DNA from 2 places in the Streptomyces sp. Edi4 genome. Region 2 is predicted to be linked to the other one. Evidence: predicted binding sites of a transcription regulator. Region 2 holds the regulator's gene; the other holds the start of a gene.
What was found. Region 2 encodes HspR, which represses chaperone genes until heat shock. Its sites were predicted from a motif close to TTGAGNNNNNNNNNCTCAA; they were not measured.
Positions count from the first base shown of each region.

Region 1: a site for HspR is predicted at 1,593-1,611, ahead of lon (endopeptidase La). Genes of this name have one in related genera too.

Region 1 covers NZ_JBEJGY010000004.1:5,564,735-5,568,140, reverse strand. The annotation lists gene lon (endopeptidase La) at 1-1,570, opposite strand, end outside; gene ABR738_RS27425 (DUF3626 domain-containing protein) at 1,806-2,873, shown strand; gene ABR738_RS27420 (rhomboid-like protein) at 2,887-3,406, opposite strand, start outside.
Region 2 covers NZ_JBEJGY010000004.1:3,815,506-3,818,911, forward strand. The annotation lists gene ABR738_RS19360 (5'-nucleotidase) at 1-6, opposite strand, end outside; gene ABR738_RS19365 (helix-turn-helix transcriptional regulator) at 255-1,154, shown strand; gene ABR738_RS19370 (heat shock protein transcriptional repressor HspR) at 1,234-1,701, opposite strand; gene dnaJ (molecular chaperone DnaJ) at 1,703-2,890, opposite strand; gene grpE (nucleotide exchange factor GrpE) at 2,936-3,406, opposite strand, start outside.

The DNA of each region.
Region 1 (3,406 bases), 1.7 Mb from region 2:
GCGGCAGCAGGTGGTCGCGGGCGATGACGACCTTCTCGTCCTCGGTGTACCCGTCGAGCCTGACCAGTTCCATGCGGTCGAGCAGCGCCTCGGGGATGGCTTCGAGGACGTTGGCGGTGGCGAGGAACACCACGTCGCTGAGGTCGAGCTCGACCTCCAGGTAGTGGTCGCGGAAGGTGTGGTTCTGCGCCGGGTCGAGGACTTCGAGCAGGGCGGCCGCCGGGTCGCCCCGGAAGTCGGAGCCCACCTTGTCGATCTCGTCGAGCAGCACGACCGGGTTCATCGACCCGGCCTCCTTGATGGCCCGGACGATCCGTCCTGGCAGGGCGCCCACATAGGTGCGGCGGTGACCCCGGATCTCGGCCTCGTCGCGTACGCCGCCGAGCGCGACCCGCACGAACTTGCGGCCCATGGCGTGCGCCACTGACTCGCCGAGCGAGGTCTTGCCCACGCCGGGCGGGCCGACGAGCGCGAGCACGGCGCCCCCGCGACGGCCTCCGACGACCCCGAGCCCGCGTTCGGCGCGGCGCTTGCGCACCGCGAGGTATTCGGTGATGCGCTCCTTCACGTCCTTCAGGCCCGCGTGCTCGGCGTCCAGGACCGCGCGGGCGCCCGGGATGTCGTACACGTCGTCCGTGGTCTCGTTCCACGGCAGTTCGAGGACGGTGTCGAGCCAGGTGCGGATCCAGGAGCCCTCCGGCGACTGGTCGCTGGCGCGCTCCAGCTTCTCGACCTCCTTGAGCGCGGCCTCGCGGACCTTCTCGGGCAGGTCGGCGGCCTCGACGCGGGCGCGGTAGTCGTCGCTCTCGTCCTCCTCGCCGCCCTCCCCGTTCAGCTCGCGCAACTCCTTGCGCACGGCGTCGAGCTGGCGGCGCAGCAGGAACTCGCGCTGCTGCCTGTCCACGCCTTCCTGGACGTCCTTGGCGATGGACTCGGCGACGTCCTGCTCGGCGAGGTGTTCGCGCAGCTGCTCGGTGGCCAGCTTGAGGCGGGCCACCGGGTCGGCCGTCTCCAGGAGTTCGACCTTCTGGGCAGTCGTGAGGAACGGCGAGTATCCGGAGTTGTCGGCGAGCGCGGAGACGTCCTCGATCTGCTGGACGCGGTCGACGACCTGCCAGGCACCGCGCTTCTTGAGCCAGGCGGTGGCCAGGGCCTTGTACTCCTTGACGAGCTCGGCCACGTGGCCCGGGAGGGGGTCGGGCAGGGTCTCCTCGACCCGGGTGCCCTCCACCCAGAGGGCGGCGCCGGGCCCGGTGGTGCCGGCGCCGATCCGCACGCGGTGACGGCCCCGGATGAGGGCGCCGGGGTCACCGTCGGAGAGCCGCCCGACCTGCTCGACGGTCCCGAGCACACCGGTCGCGGCGTACGTCCCGTCGACCCGCGGCACGAGCAGCACCTGCGGCTTGCCCCCGTCCGGCCCGGCAGCGGCCTGCGCGGCCTCGACGGCGGCCCGCACCTCGGCATCGGACAGATCGAGCGGCACCACCATCCCGGGCAGCACGACCTCGTCGTCGAGCGGCAGCACGGGCAGGGTGGTCGGTGTGGACGGTGCCGTGGACTCGGTAGCCATGATCTCCCCTTCGGCAGTCAAGTTGAGCTATGCCGACTCAATGCTTGTGAGTGGAGGAATGTTCCCCGAGAGCCGTTCGCTCTGAGCGATCACCCGGGAACCGTGTGGTCATGGCTCCACGCGGCCCGGTTCGGCGGCTCCGGTTTACGGTCCACGCGGTTCCGCTCCCGGCCTGAACACGGCCAGCGCGAAATTCCCGCGCCGTCCCGCGGCCCGCTCCCCTACCTTCGCCACCATGACGCTCACCCCCGCTCAGGCCGCCGCCCTCGCTCACGTTCGCGCCCTGGCGCGCGCGGGCCGGGCGGGGGCCGGGCGCCGGCTCGGTTGGGTGGACGCGGACGCGCTCGCCTCGTCCGTCCTGCGGCGCGCCCGCATCACGCTCAACTTCCACCCGGACCGGCTGCGTCCCGCCGACGGGCGCACCGTCGCCGAAGCGCTCGCCGAGGACGGGGTCTACCGGAACCAGTACGAGACGGGTCTGTCCAACGGCGGCCGGACGGCGTTCCCCGGCGGGGCGCGGGACGAGTGGGAGCGGGGGCTGTTCGGGGGCGCCTACCACCGGCAGGGGGTGCGGCCCGAGGAGCGGCCCAAGTACGGCGCGCTCAACGTGTTCGGCCACACCGACGGCGCCGCGCCCCGCTTCGGCTCCTGTCACGTACGGCTGCGTACCGAGGTGAGTCGGCGGTCCACGTTCTGTCACGGGGACAGCCACCTCGGGCCCACGGACGTGGGGACCGCCGACGCCTTCGCGTGCGTCCTCGCGGGCCTGGCGCAGGCCGGTGTGGATATGCGCGGCATGGCACCGGATGCGCCGGAAGCGATCCCGCACTCGCCCGGCGCCGCGCCCGGGCCGGGCCGCGGCGGGCACGGGCGGGTGCTCGACGGTCACGTCGAGGCCCAGGTGCACGGTCCCATCGTGCTGGGCCGGGACGCCGAGGCGCTGGTGCTCGACCCCTCGTTCCGGGGCACCCGGACGGCCCGGCTGCTCGCCTCGACCGGCGTGCCCCTGGAGTGGCACGCCGGCTTCGTGCTGGCGCCGCACGAAGTGGACGCGCGGTTCCGGGGGGCGGTCATGGTGGCGCTCGCCGAGTGGATCTGCCGCGCCCACTCCCCGCACGGCCTCCTCGACGCCCGGGTGCTCGGGCACGCGGCTGCGGCCGTCGTGCGCGAGCCGCACGCGTGGGCCGCATGGGGCACGCGGGACGAAGTACTCCAGTACATCAAGCAGTTGTGGCACGTGCTCGCGTGGTCGGGGCGGCCCCACGGCGGTGGGGCGTCGGCGAGTGACGGCGGCCGCGCGTGACGGCGGCCGGTGGTCAGCCCGGCTGCGCCGGGAGGCGCACGCGGCGCACCGCCGGCCAGCACGCCACACCCACCAGGAGCGCTATCGGATGGCCCCACGCGGCCAGCGGATCGGCGATGTCCAGGAGGTCCTGCGCGAGCAGCACTCCCACCACGGCCAGGATCGTCCAGCGGAAGAGCGGCACGAGCAGCCCCGCCAGGGCGCCCACCGTGGCCATCAGGCCGAAGCTGATGCCGTAGTCCAGGCGGTGCAGCGAGCTCTCGGGCAGCTGACCCGCCAGCACGGAGAGCGCGACCGGGATCTCGGTGGCCAGGGTGGCGATCACGTGCCCGAGCAGGAAGACGCCCGCCGTGCGCCAGCCGCCGATGCGGTGTTCCAGGGCGGCCAGGACGAAGACGAAGACGACCGCGTAGGGCGACAGGACGCCGCCCGCGATCCACAGCGCGCTGGCGACGATCGCGAGGACCGGCCGGGTCGAGAGATGGGCCACGTCGGTACTCGACCCCTGGAGCAGCGCGTCCACGGTGTCCCGG
Region 2 (3,406 bases):
CGCCACAACGGCTGTCGTGCTTAGTGCTCGAACCATCCTGCTCATGGCCGATCTCCACCTCTTTTGATCATTACCTCCCCCCGCGGATACGACGATGGCTCACTCCGACCACTTGCACCAGCGCGGCCAGGCATCATGTTCCTGTAATTCAAAAGCATGAGGGGGGTGCAACTAGGTTGAAACAGGGGCATATAGGACACGATCACGGCCCGGTCGATCTGTGCGAGACGGGGACGGCGCTGTACGCCCTCGCCCTGCGTACGGGCGGGATTTCCCGGTCGGACGCCGAGGCCGCCCCGTGCCTGACCGACCTCACCCTGCTGCGCCCCGATCCGGACGACGCCGAACTGCTGCGCCCGGTTCCCCCCACGGTGGTGCTCAACTCGCTGACGCAGCCCCTGGAACGGGAGATCGAGGAGCGCAGAAGACTCTCCATCGCCCTGGCCGGCACGTTCGAGCCGTTCATGGCGATCGCGACCCCCGACCGCTCCGGCACCCACGCGATCACGGTCCTCGAAGGCCTCGAACTGATCAACGCGACCCTCGACCGCGTCATCGACGAGTGCACCGACGAGCTCCTGGTCATCCAGCCCGGCAGCGGACGCAGGCCCGAGAGCTTCGAGGCGGGGCTGCGCCGCATCGAACCCCTGGTGGCGCGCGGCGTCGAGATGCGCACCCTCTACCAGCACACCGCCCGCCACCACTCCGCCACCATCGGCTACGTGGAACGGATCGCGCCGTACGGGCTCGAGGTGCGCACCCTCGAAGAGATCATCGACCGGCTCATCATCATGGACCGGAAGATCGCCTTCATCCCGGCCCGCAGCGACCGCCAAGTCGCCCTGGAACTGCGCCACGAAGGGCTCGTGCAGTATCTGGTCGGCGTCTTCGACCAGTTCTGGCAGTCCGCCGTGCCCTGGGACGACGAGGTCCCCTACCACCTGGAGACGGCCGGCATCACCGGCGTCCAGCGCTCCATCGCCAAGCTCCTGGTGGAGGGCCACGTGGACGAGGCCATAGCCCGCAGGCTCGGGATGAACGTACGCACCTGCCGCGCGCACATCGCCAAGCTCGCCGCCGCGCTCGGCAGCGGCAGCCGGGCCCAACTCGGCTTCCTCATCGCCCAGTCGGGCATCCTGGACCAGGACGCCTGAGGCCCGCCGCCCCCCACAAGGGGAACGACGGGCCTCACAGGGGGCGCTGGGGCCCCGGAGAGCCCTGCGGCTACCCCGACTACTCCGACGTCCGCTTGGGCCGCCACACGACCAGCGCGCCGGCCTGCTGGACGTCCTGATAGGGCACGAGGTCGCGCCGGTAGGAGGCATGCACCTGGGCCTCGCGCTGCTGCATCGCCACGGCCGCGCCCTCGACGGCGCCGGCCAGCTCCGCCACCCGCGCCTGGAGCGCCGCGACCTGGTTCTCCAGCTCGATGATGCGCTTGATGCCCGCCAGGTTGATGCCCTCGGTCTGCGACAACTGCTGCACCGTACGCAGCAGTTCGATGTCGCGGGCCGAATAGCGCCGACCGCGCCCGGCCGTGCGGTCGGGCGAGACCAGGCCGAGGCGGTCGTACTGCCGCAGGGTCTGCGGGTGCAGACCGGAGAGCTGGGCCGCCACCGAGATGACGTACACCGGGGTCTCGTCGGTCAGCTCGTACGCCCGGCCGCCGAAGGGCGGCTGGCGACGCTGGCGGGGGTCCATCTCATGCTCCCTTCACGGCCTGGAACAGCTCGGCCCGCGGGTCCTGGCCCGCGGTGGCGTCGCGGAAGGTCTCCAAGGCCTCGCGGGCCTTGTCGTCCAGCTCCTTGGGCACGGCCACCTCGACCGTGACGAGCAGGTCGCCCCGGGTGCCGTCCTTGCGGACCGCGCCCTTGCCGCGGGCCCGCATCGTACGGCCGTTGGGGGTGCCCGCGGGCAGCTTCAGGGTGACCGGCGGGCCGCTGAGCGTGGGCACCTTGACCTCGGCTCCCAGCGCGGCCTCCGTGAAGGTGACCGGCACCGTGACCGTGAGGTTGTCGTCCTTGCGCCCGAACACCGGGTGCGCGTCGACGTGCACCACCACGTACAAGTCGCCCGCAGGGCCGCCCCGTTCGCCCGGCGCGCCCTTGCCGCGCAGGCGGATGCGCTGGTTGTTGCTGACCCCGGCCGGGATGCGGACCTGCATGGTGCGCGAGGAACGCGCCCGGCCGCTGCCCTTGCAGACGTCGCACGGGTTCTCGGCGATCAGGCCCCGGCCCTTGCAGTCCACGCACGGGTCGGTCAGCGAGAAACCGCCGCCCGAGCCGCGCGAGACCTGGCCGGTGCCGACACAGGTCGGGCACACCCGGGGCGTGCCATTCTTGTCGCCGGTGCCCGAACAGGCCTTGCAGGGCGCCTGGCTGGAGAGCCGGATCGGGACCGTGGCGCCGTCGACCGCCTCGGTGAAGCTGAGCGTGACCTCGGACTCCAGGTCCTGGCCCCGGCGCGGCTGCGTGCGCTGGCCGGCGCCCGCGCCGCCCCGGTTGAACAGGCCGCCGAACACGTCGCCGAGGCCGCCGCCGAAGCCGCCCGCCCCCGCGCCGCCCCCGCCGGGCTGCTGCCCGCCGAACAGGTCACCCAGGTCGAAGTTGAAGCTGCCGCCGCCCGCGCCGGGACCGGCCCGGAAGCCCCCGTTGCCGAAGAGGGCGCGCGCGTCGTCGTACTCCTTGCGCTTCTTGGGGTCGCCGAGGATGTCGTTGGCCTCGGAGATCTCCTTGAAGCGCTCCTCCGCCTTGGTGTCGCCCTTGTTGGCGTCGGGGTGGTTCTCGCGCGCCAGCTTGCGGTACGCCTTCTTGATCTCCGCGTCGGTGGCGTCCTTGGGGACGCCGAGAACCTTGTAGTAGTCCTTCTCGACGAAGTCCTTCGTGTTCATCGACGTCCCTCCTTCCGGACGATCACTTCTTCGATGACCGCCGCGTCAGCCCTTGTCGGGGCCACCGCTCTCCTCGTCGCTCGACTGTTCTTCCTTGGCGGCCGCGCCCGGCTGGGGCTCGGCCACCGCGACCCGCGCGGGGCGGATCGTACGCTCGCCGATCCGGTACCCGGGCTGAAGGATCGCCACGCAGGTCGTCTCCGTGACGTCCGGCGCGTAGCTGTGCATCAGGGCCTCGTGGACCGTCGGGTCGAAGGGCTCGCCCTCCTTGCCGAACTGCTGGAGGCCCATCTTGGCGGCGACCGTCTCCAGGGATTCGGCCACCGACTTGAAGCCGCCGGTCAGTTCGCCGTGTTCCCGGGCCCTGCCGATGTCGTCGAGCGTGGGCAGCAGCTCGGTCAGGAGACCGGCGACGGCGACCTCCTTGACCGTGACGCGGTCCCGCTCGACGCGGCGGCGGTAGTTCTGGTACTCGGCCTGGAGGCGCTGGAGGTCCGCGGTGCGCTCGGTGAGCGC